4 regions of the Pseudocitrobacter sp. 2023LY-00077 genome follow, and region 1 is predicted to be linked to each of the others. Evidence: predicted binding sites of a transcription regulator. Region 1 holds the regulator's gene; each other region holds the start of a gene.
The links. Region 1 encodes PurR, which represses purine synthesis genes. Its sites were predicted from a motif close to CANGCAAACGTTTGCNTG; they were not measured.
Positions count from the first base shown of each region.

Region 2: pyrD (quinone-dependent dihydroorotate dehydrogenase) is a predicted target of PurR. The motif match lies at 1,627-1,644, and genes of this name have one in related genera.
Region 3: tusA (sulfurtransferase TusA) is a predicted target of PurR. The motif match lies at 1,272-1,289, and genes of this name have one in related genera.
Region 4: purT (formate-dependent phosphoribosylglycinamide formyltransferase) is a predicted target of PurR. The motif match lies at 1,191-1,208, and genes of this name have one in related genera.

Region 1 is NZ_JBSPEI010000008.1:78,973-82,115, reverse strand. It holds gene ACWWFX_RS12170 (MFS transporter) at 1-838, opposite strand, end outside; gene cydH (cytochrome bd-I oxidase subunit CydH) at 1,000-1,089, opposite strand; gene purR (HTH-type transcriptional repressor PurR) at 1,384-2,409, shown strand; gene punR (DNA-binding transcriptional activator PunR) at 2,406-3,143, opposite strand, start outside.
Region 2 is NZ_JBSPEI010000009.1:27,017-30,159, forward strand. It holds gene zapC (cell division protein ZapC) at 1-356, opposite strand, end outside; gene pyrD (quinone-dependent dihydroorotate dehydrogenase) at 522-1,532, opposite strand; gene ssuE (NADPH-dependent FMN reductase) at 1,814-2,383, shown strand; gene pepN (aminopeptidase N) at 2,472-3,143, opposite strand, start outside.
Region 3 is NZ_JBSPEI010000003.1:127,522-130,664, forward strand. It holds gene ACWWFX_RS05010 (TRAP transporter substrate-binding protein) at 1-780, opposite strand, end outside; gene tusA (sulfurtransferase TusA) at 967-1,212, opposite strand; gene ACWWFX_RS05020 (7-cyano-7-deazaguanine/7-aminomethyl-7-deazaguanine transporter) at 1,412-2,077, shown strand; gene ACWWFX_RS05025 (DcrB family lipoprotein) at 2,151-2,708, shown strand; gene ACWWFX_RS05030 (MFS transporter) at 2,709-3,143, opposite strand, start outside.
Region 4 is NZ_JBSPEI010000004.1:177,885-181,027, forward strand. It holds gene purT (formate-dependent phosphoribosylglycinamide formyltransferase) at 1-1,152, opposite strand, end outside; gene ACWWFX_RS07200 (tellurite resistance TerB family protein) at 1,333-1,974, shown strand; gene ptrB (oligopeptidase B) at 2,057-3,143, shown strand, end outside.

The DNA.
Region 1 (3,143 bases):
TAATCAGCATCAACAGCAGCAGAAAACCTTTCAGCGTACCGCTCACTGAACGGTCAGCAAATTTACCGCCAAGATAGTTACCGATTGAGAAGCCCACGCCAATCAGTACCAGCATTAATGTGATAAAGGCAGGCGTCGCATTCGTGATGGTGTGCAGAACCGGAGAAATATAGGTATAGAGCGTGAACATCGCCCCAGCGCCCAGTACGGTCGTGAGCAACGCAGACAATACCTGTGGGCGTACCAGCACCGACAGTTCACGTTTCACGTCTGGTTTCTCACCCGCCCCGCCCTTCGGCAGCGACAACCACAGGCCGATTATTGCAATTACGCCCAGCCCTGCCGTCGCCAGGAACGACATGCGCCAGCCGATGGTCTCCCCAAGCCACGTGGCCGCCGGAACGCCACCGATATTGGCGATGGTCAACCCCATAAACATGGTCGCTACCGCGCTGGCTTGTTTATGTTTTGGCACCACGCTTGCGGCAACCACCGACCCCAGACCAAAGAACGCGCCGTGGTTGAGGCTGGTTATAATGCGTGACAGCATCAGCGTGGTGTAATCCGGGGCGATAGCAGAAAGGACGTTACCCAGGGTAAAAATCGCCATCAGGAAAATTAAGGCATTGCGGCGTGCGCGATGTGAGAGCAGCAGCGTCATCAGCGGCGCGCCAACCATGACACCTACGGCGTAGGCGCTGATCAACATACCTGCGGCAGGAATCGAGACATCAACCCCTTTGGCAATAACGGGTAATAGCCCCATCGGCGAAAATTCGGTGGTACCTATCCCGAATGCGCCTACGGCTAACGCCAGTAAGGGATAATTCACTTTCATGCTTTGACTCCGGTTTGCCGCAAACGCAGGGCGGCGTGACAACAGATAGCAAAAGCATGACATCAATCACAAAAAAACAGAAGTGAACAAATTAGCAAAATATTTTTGCTGAATTGATAACAATCTCAGAGAGGGAGAGCAGCCTCTCCCTTTAGGATGGGTTAATGCAGGACGGCGGTCAGCGCGGCAGCCACGATCAGCGCCAGCGTAATAACCGTGGTGGTAATTGACATCTTCAGTTCGGTACTCATCAATTTTTCTCCTTATTATCCCCACACCAAAAGTGAGCTATGTCATTTTTGCACACTTATTCGCAAAAATCTTCCCGGATTTCACGCAATAACCTATTTTGCGCTTCCACTTTTGTCAAAGATAAGACAAAATTCGACGCTTATTAAAAAGTGTATCGGCCATTGACCCCCTCCTGTCGTCCTGTGTCGTTTTCCCGGCGAACCGCAATTCATAACATTGCGCCAGGGTGAGTGAAGGCAAACGTTTTCGTATTGAATCGATCAGGGGCAGGCCCGGGTCTGGAGTGAGATGGAATGGCAACTATTAAAGATGTAGCGAAGCGCGCAAACGTTTCCACTACAACTGTATCACATGTGATTAACAAGACACGTTTTGTCGCCGAAGAGACGCGTGAAGCGGTGTGGGCGGCAATCAAAGAATTGCACTACTCTCCCAGCGCCGTGGCCCGCAGCCTGAAGGTCAATCACACCAAATCCATTGGTTTGTTGGCGACCAGCAGCGAAGCTGCCTACTTTGCAGAAATTATTGAAGCCGTTGAGAAGAACTGCTTCCAGAAAGGCTATACCCTGATCCTCGGTAATGCGTGGAACAATCTTGAGAAACAGCGCGCGTATCTTTCCATGATGGCGCAGAAGCGCGTGGACGGCCTGCTGGTGATGTGTTCCGAATATCCGGATTCGCTGCTGCAGATGCTGGAAGAGTACCGTCATATTCCGATGGTGGTTATGGACTGGGGCGAAGCGAAAGCTGACTTTACCGACTCAGTTATCGATAACGCCTTCGAAGGCGGCTATATGGCTGGTCGTTATCTGGTGGAACGTGGGCATCGCGAAATTGGCGTGATCCCAGGCCCGCTGGAGCGCAATACCGGCGCAGGTCGTCTGGCTGGCTTTATGAAAGCCATGGAAGAGATGATGATCAAGGTGCCGGAAAACTGGATTGTGCAGGGCGATTTCGAACCGGAATCCGGCTATCGCGCGATGCAGCAAATACTGTCCCAGAATCCGCGCCCTACCGCTATCTTCTGTGGTGGCGATGTCATGGCGATGGGCGCGTTGTGCGCCGCAGACGAAATGGGGCTGCGCGTGCCGCAGGATATCTCGCTGATTGGTTACGACAACGTGCGCAACTCGCGTTTCTTTACCCCGGCTCTGACCACCATCCACCAGCCGAAGGATTCCCTCGGGGAAACCGCCTTCAATATGCTGATGGACCGAATTGTCAGTAAACGCGAAGAGTCGCAGTCCATTGAAGTGCACCCACGCCTGATTGAACGCCGTTCCGTGGCCGACGGCCCGTTCCGCGACTATCGTCGTTAAGCCTCTTTGCGAACGCTCGCTGCGGGCGTTCGCAACCATTCGTTGTTCAGCGTTTCACTGTCCCCTAAATATTCGAGTAACCAGCTTAGCGCCGGTGAACTGTCATTTTGTTGCCACGTAAGGCAACAGGCCGCATCGGGAAACGGGTTTTCCAGTTCCAGAGCAACCCATTCGCCTTTATCTATCTTCGGTCGCGCAAAATGCTCTGGCACCATGCCAACGCATAATCCTGCGGATAAGCAGGTTTCTGACGATTCCCAGTCAGGCACAACGACCCGCTTCTGGTTGTCCAGTAACCAGGTAGTACGTTTAGGTAACGAACGTGACGTATCTTCGCGCACCAGCGACGGCCAGTTGCGCAACACGTCATCACTGAGCGGCCCCGCCATCTGCGCCAGCGGATGCGAACGAGCTACCACGCACTGCCAGCTCAGCATGCCCATATCGCGAAACGCATAGCGCCCCCCCACGGGAATCGCGCGCGTCGCGCCAATCGCTAACTCAACGCGCCCATCCGCCAGTGCATCCCATACGCCATTAAATACTTCCTGATACACCAGCAGCTCAACGTCGCTGAAGTGGCGATAAAAATCGACAATCATCTGTCGGGTGCGCTCTGGTTTTACGATATTGTCCACCGCGATAGCCAACTGCCCTCTCCAGCCATTAGCAATTTGCTGACACTGCTGACGGGTGATCTGCATTTTTTTGATAACAGAGCGCCCCTCTTTCAA
Region 2 (3,143 bases), on a different contig from region 1:
TCGCTCAGCCAAACGCTCGCCGCATCCCCCGTCACCGGAGACCAGCAATCGCCATGGGCGCGGAAATGCCAGCTTTTCGGCATTTGCGGCTTCAGGAAGCGAATCGCCACCAGCGCATTAAGAATGAGTTCAGCGCGATGTTCTTTAGAGAGTTCGAGGTCGCGGCATTTTTCTTCAAAGGAGAAATAGAGCGCCGCGTCGTCAACGCAGAATCCGGTAGGGTCGAAGGCATCGGGAGTTAACATCCGGCGAGCAAAACGCGAACGGAACAACATGCCATTGGCTAAATCGAGCATCATACGATCGTGCTCTTCATCATAATACCAACGCCAGTTATCGTCTGGTTTAATTCGCATTGTCCGCTCCCCTCATTTCAGCATCCGTTTGCTGTGTAATCTTTCCCGCGTCGTTTTTACTGCCTAAATAATAAAAGACTAAAATGTTTAAATAAGCAACAATGAGGAAATATAAAGCAACCAGGGCTTAAAATAAAGCCCTGGTTCACATAATGAGATAAAAGATTAGATGTGGGTAACGATTTCTTTAATCAGCGGCGGGCCTTTAAAAATAAACCCGGAATAGATCTGCACCAGCGTCGCCCCGGCTGCCACCTTCTCGCGGGCGGCGATAACGGAGTCAATTCCGCCTACGCCAATAATAGGCAAGCGCCCGTTTAATTCGCCGGAGAGCATACGGATAATTTCGGTGCTTTTTAATTGCAATGGACGACCACTCAGACCACCGATTTCATCGCAATTTTTCATCCCCTGAACCAGAGAACGATCCAATGTGGTATTGGTGGCGATCACCCCATCAATATTATGGCGAACTAAACTATCGGCAACCTGGATCAACTCTTCAACAGAAAGATCCGGCGCGATCTTCACCGCCACAGGAACATATTTATGGTGTTTCGCCTGAAGCTCAGTCTGCTTATTTTTAATACTGGAAAGCAGATCGTCCAGCGCATCACCATATTGCAGCGTACGCAGCCCTGGGGTATTTGGCGACGAGATATTGATGGCAATATATCCGGCGTAGGCATAGATTTTTTCCATACAAATCAGATAGTCATCTTTACCCTGCTCAACCGGCGTATCTTTATTTTTACCGATATTAATACCCAGAACGCCGTCGAAATGTGCTTTTTTAACGTTCTCAACCAGGTTATCAACACCCAGGTTATTAAAGCCCATACGGTTGATCAAACCTTCGGCATCAACCAGACGGAAGATCCTCGGCTTATCGTTCCCCGGCTGTGGGCGCGGTGTGACGGTGCCGATTTCGATCGAACCAAAACCCATCGCACCGAGCGCATCAATGCACTCGCCATTTTTGTCCAGACCTGCCGCCAGACCCAGCGGATTTTTGAAGGTCAATCCCATACAGCTCACCGGTTTTGAAGGCACTTTCTGGCGAACCAGCGCTTCAAACGGCGTTCCGGTTACCCGGCGTAATGATTGAAAAGTAAATTCATGAGCGCGCTCAGGATCGAGCTGGAAAAGGGCTTTACGAACGAAGGGGTAGTACATGAACTCTCCTGGATTCCCGGTGTGCAAACCGGGGGCGTATTATGTGCTATCCCGCACAGAAAGGGAATTGACCTGCGGCAAAAAAAGCGTATTAAACGCAATCGTTTTCCCAGGAGACCTTCTTCTTTCTCTCCCCCGCCCTTGTACGACGCCACGCATATGCGTTTTTCGGCAATCGAACCGCAGAAAAATTATTTAGCGTTCGTTCGGGGGTCTGCGAGACTCCTCCTTAATGTTATCAATGTTAGATAAATAACCACATTTTGTTATAAGGAGAGTGTATGCGCGTCATCACCTTAGCGGGAAGCCCACGCTTCCCTTCACGTTCCAGCGCATTGCTGGAGTACGCCCGTGAAAAACTGGCGGCGGTGGATGTTGAGGTTTGCCACTGGCATTTGCAAAATTTCGAGCCAGAAGATCTGCTTTATGCACGTTTTGACAGCCCGGCGCTGAAAACATTGACCGAGCAACTAGCGCAGGCCGATGGTTTAATCGTTGCCACGCCGATTTATAAAGCATCATTTTCCGGTGCGTTAAAAACGCTGCTGGATCTGCTGCCCGAACGTGCGCTGGAGGGGAAAGTGGTGCTGCCATTAGCCACAGGCGGTACGGTTGCTCATATGCTGGCGGTGGATTACGCGCTGAAACCGGTACTGAGCGCGTTGAAAGCGCAGGAGATCCTGCATGGCGTGTTTGCCGACGACAGTCAGGTTACGGATTACCAGCATAAGCCTCAGTTCAGCCCAAATTTGCAGGGCCGTCTGGACAGTGCGCTGGAGACATTCTGGCAAGCCCTTCACCGCCGTGATATTCGTGTTCCGGCGTTTCATGAGCAGTTTGAACATGCGTAAAAAAAGCCGGGTGGCGGCTACGCCTTACCCGGCCTACCAGAGAATGTCATTCCAGGCCGAATAAGCGAAGCGCCATCCGGCACTGTTGTTACGCTAACGCTTTGGTAATCTTCTCGTACAGATCCCCGGAAAGATTCTCCAGCCCTTTCAGCTGTTCCAGCGCCGCACGCATCATCGCCTGACGTTTTGCATCATAGCGTTTCAGGCGGATCAGCGGCTCAATCAGACGTGACGCCACCTGCGGGTTACGGCTGTTGAGTTCTGTCAGCATCTCAACCAGGAACTGATAGCCGCTACCGTCCAGCGCGTGGAACGCGGCCGGGTTGCTGCTGGCAAACGCGCCAATCAACGAACGCAGACGGTTCGGGTTGTTCATGGTGAATGAGCGGTGATTCAACAGCTTGCGCACCGTTTCCAGCACGTTATCCGCCGGGCTGGTGGCTTGCAGAATGAACCATTTGTCCATCACCAGGCCATCCTGATGCCATTTGTCATCGTACTCCTGCATCAGCGCATCGCGGCACGGCAGCTCTGCCGCTACGGATGCCGCTAACGCCGCCAGCGCATCAGTCATATTGTCGGCCTGATGATATTGCTGGCGCACCAGTTTATCCGCCAGTTCGCGCTCGCCAAACGCCAGATAGCGCAGGCAAGTATTACGCAGTGAACGCTTGCCGATATCTTCATGCTCAACGCGATAGCTCGGCAATTTGTTGGCGTTATAGATAACCAGGAACTCATCCGCCAGCTCATTAGCCAG
Region 3 (3,143 bases), on a different contig from region 1:
GATTTTTTGCTGATCGTCCGCGCTCAGTTTGTCCCACTTCACTTTCGAGTAGAGCAGCATTTCCGGGGTAATAAAGTGGCCGCTCAGGGTGTAGTTTTTGGCGACGGGCAGGTAGTTATGGGCGATAAACGTCGGCGGATTATTTTCCGCGCCGTCAATCACGCCCGTTTGCAGGCCGCTGTATACCTCACTCACGCCCATCGCCACCGAGTTCGCCCCCATATCTTTTAGCGTCGCCAGCGCAACCGGGCTGCCCTGCACGCGGATCTTCATGCCCTTGAGATCTTCCGCCTTCAGCACCGGCTCTTTGGTGATGAGATTACGCGTACCGGAATCCATCCAGCCGAGGAAGACCAGCCGTGATTTCGGATTGTTAGTGAGCTTGTCGCCAATCTGCTTGCCGATGTCGCCGTCGATCACCTTATGCATATGATCTTCATCGCGAAAAACATAGGGCAGCGTGAAGACTTCGATATCGGGCAAAATCGCCGCGACCGGGGCCATCGATACGCGGATCATGTCGATCGCCCCCATCTGCGCCTGCTCGATCATCTGCTTCTCATCGCCCAGCACGCCGCCGGGAAAGACTTTAATCTCCAGCTTGTCACCGGTTTGCTGTTTGAGTTTGTCCCCCATGTGCTGCACCGCCACCACGTTCGGGTAGCCTTCGGGGTGAACATCAGCGGCTTTGATCACCTGCGCCGAGGAGTAAGAGGTAAACAGGAGAGTGGCGGTTGAAAGGCACAAAGCGGCCACGAATGGCTTAACAGTCATCTTCATCGGTCGGCTCCAGCGGTATTTTTGCGGTAAGAGATAAAACGTTGTTTTAGTTTTCCGCTTAAAAACTAGACGGGAAGTGCGAAGTGGGCGGTGAGATAACTCACAAAAGAAACAATTTCGAAACGCGATTTTAACGATGTGATAACGATATTTCAGGACAGATCACATAATCTGCCCTGACAAAAACTAATGGCTTTTACGCAGCAGGTAGCGATACGGCAGGGTGTCAGTCTCTTTGGCAATCAATTCATGTTCCATGAACGTGCAGAAACCGGGAATATCGCGGGTGGTTGCCGGATCGTCGGCAATAATCAGCAGCGTTTCGCCCACGGGCATCGTGCGCACGGTTTTGCGCACCATCATTACCGGCTCCGGGCAACGGAGGCCAAGGGCATCTAAAGTATGGTTTGGGCTGGCGAACAGATCGGTCATTGTGGTCTCACCGTAGAAAAATCGGCCTTAGTTTACGCCGTGATTTCTGTGACGCAAGTCAGGTTAACGATTGCGTGAAAAACAACCATTGCAATGCCGCACGGAAGCAGTATCATTCGCTCCCTTATCGCGCAGGTAACGATAAGAATACGAACAGTTTTATTGGGTTCCCTCACCCCAATCTCTAAAAAGGTACAATATGACTCCCTTTACATCCGTACAGCGCAAGCACGCGCTGGTTTGGCTATCGCTATTCCATTTGCTGGTTATTATTTCCAGTAACTATCTGGTGCAACTGCCAGTTTCTGTTTTTGGCTTCCACACCACCTGGGGCGCGTTCAGCTTTCCGTTTATTTTTCTCGCGACTGACCTCACCGTGCGCATTTTCGGCGCGCCGCTGGCTCGACGCATCGTCTTTGCGGTGATGCTCCCCGCGCTGATGGTCTCCTACGCTGTTTCATCACTTTTCTATATGGGTGAATGGCAAGGCTTTGCCGCGCTGGCGAGCTTCAACCTGTTTGTCGCCCGTATCGCCGCCGCCAGTTTTATGGCCTACGCGCTGGGGCAGATCCTCGACGTGCATGTCTTTAACCGCCTGCGCCAAAGCCGTCACTGGTGGCTTGCGCCGACAGCCTCGACGCTGTTCGGTAATATCAGCGATACGCTGGCCTTCTTCTTCATCGCCTTCTGGCGCAGCACCGACCCGTTCATGGCGCAGCACTGGGTGGAAATCGCACTGGTCGATTACTGCTTTAAAGTGCTGATCAGCATCATCTTCTTCCTGCCGATGTACGGCGTGCTGTTAAACATGCTGATGAAAAGGCTGGCAGACAAATCCGATTTGTCAGCAATGCAGCCAGGTTAAAGGTTCGTTTTCCGAGTTGTGATAAGATGGGTGAATGAGCCGTTAATGGCCGTTTATCGAAAGGAAGAAGTCAATGCGCAAATTGGTGAAATACGTTGGTATTGGCCTGCTGGTTGCCGGGCTGGCAGCCTGTGACAACAGCGATACCAAAGCTCCGGCACAGGGTGCGGCGGCAGAGAGCAACGCCTCCGGGCAGCCGATTAACCTGCTGGATGGCAAGCTGAGCTTCTCATTACCCGCGGATATGACCGACCAGAGCGGAAAAATGGGTACCCAGAGCAATAATATGCACGTCTACTCTGATGCGACCGGGCAGAAAGCCGTGATCGTTATCGTGGGCGACAACACCGATGAAGACCTCGGCGTGATGGCGAAACGTCTGGAAGAACAGCAGCGCAGCCGCGACCCGCAGTTGCAGGTCGTGACCAATAAATCCATTGAGGTGAAAGGCCACACGCTGCAACAGCTGGACAGCATCATCTCTGCTAAAGGCCAGACCGCGTACTCTTCCGTTATCCTCGGCAAAATTGATGGCAAGCTGCTGACCATGCAGGTTACCCTGCCGGCAGATAATCAGCAGCAGGCGCAGACTGCCGCTGAGAACATCATCAATACTATCGTTATCAACTAATTAGTCTGATGACGACGCGGCCTTCGGTTGTTCAACCGGAGGCCTTTTTTTTAGCCGCCACCCCAGCAGCAGCGCAATTGCCACCAGCCCGGCGGCAGCCAGGTAAATCGTCGATACGCCCATCCACGCCATCATCAGCCCGGCGAGCGGCCCGGTAATCCCGAGCGATAAATCCATAAACACCGTATAGGTGGCCAGCGCGGAACCCTGGTTTTGCTGCGGCACGGCCTTCACTGCCACTACGCCAAGCGCCGGGAAGACCAGCGAGAAGCCTGCTCCCGCAAAGAAGGTACCGATTTTCGCCATCAGCGGTGTATCGGCGATGCCCACCAGCAACAGGCCGATAATCTCAACCGTAAAGCAGATCATTGCCACGTTCAGCCCGCCCAAACGGTTGATCCCGTTGGGGAACAGCAGACGCGTGCCGACGAACGC
Region 4 (3,143 bases), on a different contig from region 1:
AGCAGCTTTTGCCCGCTCGATGGCGTCATCAACCGAATCCGCTGTTGCCAGCGCCACGCCCATTCGACGCGTACCGTCGATTTCCGGTTTTGCAAACAATCGAACCTGCAGACCCGCACCGACCGCGCCATTAACGTTATCAAAGGTGACGTTCTGGCTCTGTAAACGCGGCAGAATAACCGCTGAGGCGGACGGACCATACTGACGAATCGCGCCAACCGGCAGCCCCAGGAATGCGCGGACGTGCAGGGCGAACTCGGAGAGGTCTTGAGAAATCAGCGTCACCATCCCGGTGTCATGCGGGCGTGGGGAAACCTCGCTGAAGATAACCTCATCGCCACAGACAAACAGTTCCACACCAAACAAACCATGACCGCCCAGCGCCAGCACAACGTCGCGGGCGATAGCCTGCGCGCGTTCCAGGGCGAGCGGGCTCATCTGCTGGGGCTGCCACGATTCACGATAATCGCCATCTTCCTGGCGGTGACCGACCGGTGCACAGAAGTGAACGCCATCGACCGCGCTCACCGTCAGCAGGGTGATTTCAAAATCAAAATTCACCACGCCTTCGACGATGACGCGGCCCGCGCCCGCACGACCACCCTGCTGGGCATACTGCCAGGCGTCGGCGAGCTGCGCTTCGCTGCGGATAAAACTCTGGCCTTTGCCGGATGAGCTCATTACCGGTTTGATGATGCAGGGCAGGCCAATTTCCGTGACGGCATCACGGAATGCCGCTTCGCTGTCGGCGAAGCGATATGCCGACGTGGGGAGCTTGAGTTCTTCGGCGGCCAGGCGACGAATGCCTTCGCGGTTCATGGTCAGCTGCGTGGCGCGCGCGCAGGGCACCACGTTCTGGCCCTGACGTTCCAGTTCAACCAGCATGTCGGTGGCGATAGCTTCAATTTCCGGCACGATGAAATGCGGTTTTTCCGCCTCGACCAGCGCTTTCAGCGCCTGACCATCCAGCATGTTAATGACGTGCGAGCGGTGCGCGACGTGCATGGCAGGCGCATCGGCATAGCGATCGACTGCAATCACTTCAATTCCCAGTCGCTGACACTCAATGGCAACCTCTTTTCCGAGTTCGCCAGAACCTAAAAGCATTACGCGCGTCGCCGCAGGACGCAGGGCTGTGCCTAGTAAAGTCATTGCATCTTCCATCGTCTGTCAAAATTTCGCGCATTATAAACGAAAACGTTTGCGTCTGTCTTGCTGTCAGCGTTAACCCGGCGCTATCACCTTAAATTTGCGCATCTTTATGCGGCGCAGACATATCCTGACATCGGCTCGCCTACGCTGGATAACTGGCACAAATCTATCGGAGGTCATATGTCTGGCTGGCTTAATCAATTGCAATCGCTGCTGGGGCAAAAATCGGGTGAGGGGAAGAAAGATCTCAGCCAAATGCTGGTGCCTGGCGCACTGGGCGGGCTGGCGGGCTTGCTGGTCGCCAGTAAATCCTCGCGCAAAATGCTGGCGAAATACGGCACCGGGGCGCTGTTAGTCGGCGGCGGTGCGGTGGCGGGCAGCGTGTTGTGGAACAAATATAAAGATAAGTTAAAGGGCAATCCGCAAACAGAACAGAAATACGGTGAACCTGCCGCGCCGCTGGATGTGCGCACGCAGCGACTGATTCTGGCGCTGGTGTTCGCCGCGAAGAGCGACGGGCATATTGATGCCAAAGAGCAGGCGGCCATCGAACAGCAACTGCGCGAAGCCGGTGTTGAGGAGCAGGGGCGTGCGCTGATCGCCCAGGCTATTGAACAGCCGCTCGATCCCCAACGTCTGGCGCGTGATGTGCATAACGAAGAGGAAGCTTTAGAGCTTTACTTTGTGAGTTGTGCGGCGATAGATATCGATCACTTTATGGAGCGCAGCTATCTGAATGCGCTGGGCGACGCGCTGAAGCTGCCGCCGGAAGTGCGAGAAGGCATCGAGCAGGATTTGCAGCAACAAAAACAGCAACTTTAAACGTCTTGTCACAGGTTTCGCTTGCATCGTCGTTTAATTTGTCCACCCTTATAGGGTGTGACTAATACAGAAGAACAATGACATGCCGCCAAAAGCGAAACGAATTCCTCACGCCATGACGCTTCATGGCGATACGCGTATCGATAACTATTTCTGGCTGCGCGACGACAATCGCGCAGAGCCAGAGGTCCTCGATTATCTGCATCAGGAAAATGATTACGGAAAAAGTGTGATGGATTCTCAGCGCGAGCTTCAGGAGCGCGTGCTGAAGGAGATCATCGACCGTATTCCTCAGCGAGAAGAGTCCGCGCCCTATACCAAAAACGGTTATCGCTATCGCCAGGTGTATGAGCCGGGCTGCGAGTACGCGATTTATCAGCGCCAGTCGGTACAGAAGGGGGAGTGGGAACCCTGGGATCTGTTACTCGACGCCAATCAGCGCGCCGCGCACAGCGAGTTTTATACCCTCGGTGGGCTGACGGTTTCACCGGACAACGATCTGCTGGCGATCACCGAAGATTATCTTTCGCGTCGCCAGTACGGCCTGCGTTTTTGCAATTTGCGTACCGGGAACTGGTACCCTGAAGTGCTGGAGAATGTCTCTCCTGGCATCGTCTGGGTCAATGATTCTCAAACGCTCTATTATGTTCGCAAGCACCCCACGACGCTTCTGCCGTGGCAGGTGTGGCGACATCGCATCGGTACTCCTGCGGCGCAGGATACGCTGGTGTATGAAGAGAAAGATGACACGTTTTACGTCAGCCTGCATAAAACGTCCTCGAAACACTATGTGGTGATCGCGCTCTCCAGCGCCACGACCAGCGAAATGCGGCTGCTTGATGCCGAGTTGCCGGATGCCGGACCGATCGTGTTCCTGCCGCGTCGAAAAGATCATGAATACAGCATCGATCACTTTCAGCATCATTTTTATATTCGCTCCAACCGTGAAGGGAAAAACTTCGGTCTTTACCGCAGTAATGTACGCGATGAGAAACAGTGGCAAACGCTGATTCCGGCACGCGATGATGTGATGCTTGAGAGCTTTACGCTCTTTACCGACTGGCTGGTGCTGGAGGAGCGTCAGCACGGCCTGACCAGCCTGCGGCAGATTAATCGCCATACGCATGAAGAGAGCGGGATTGCCTTTGATGACCCCGCCTATGTTACCT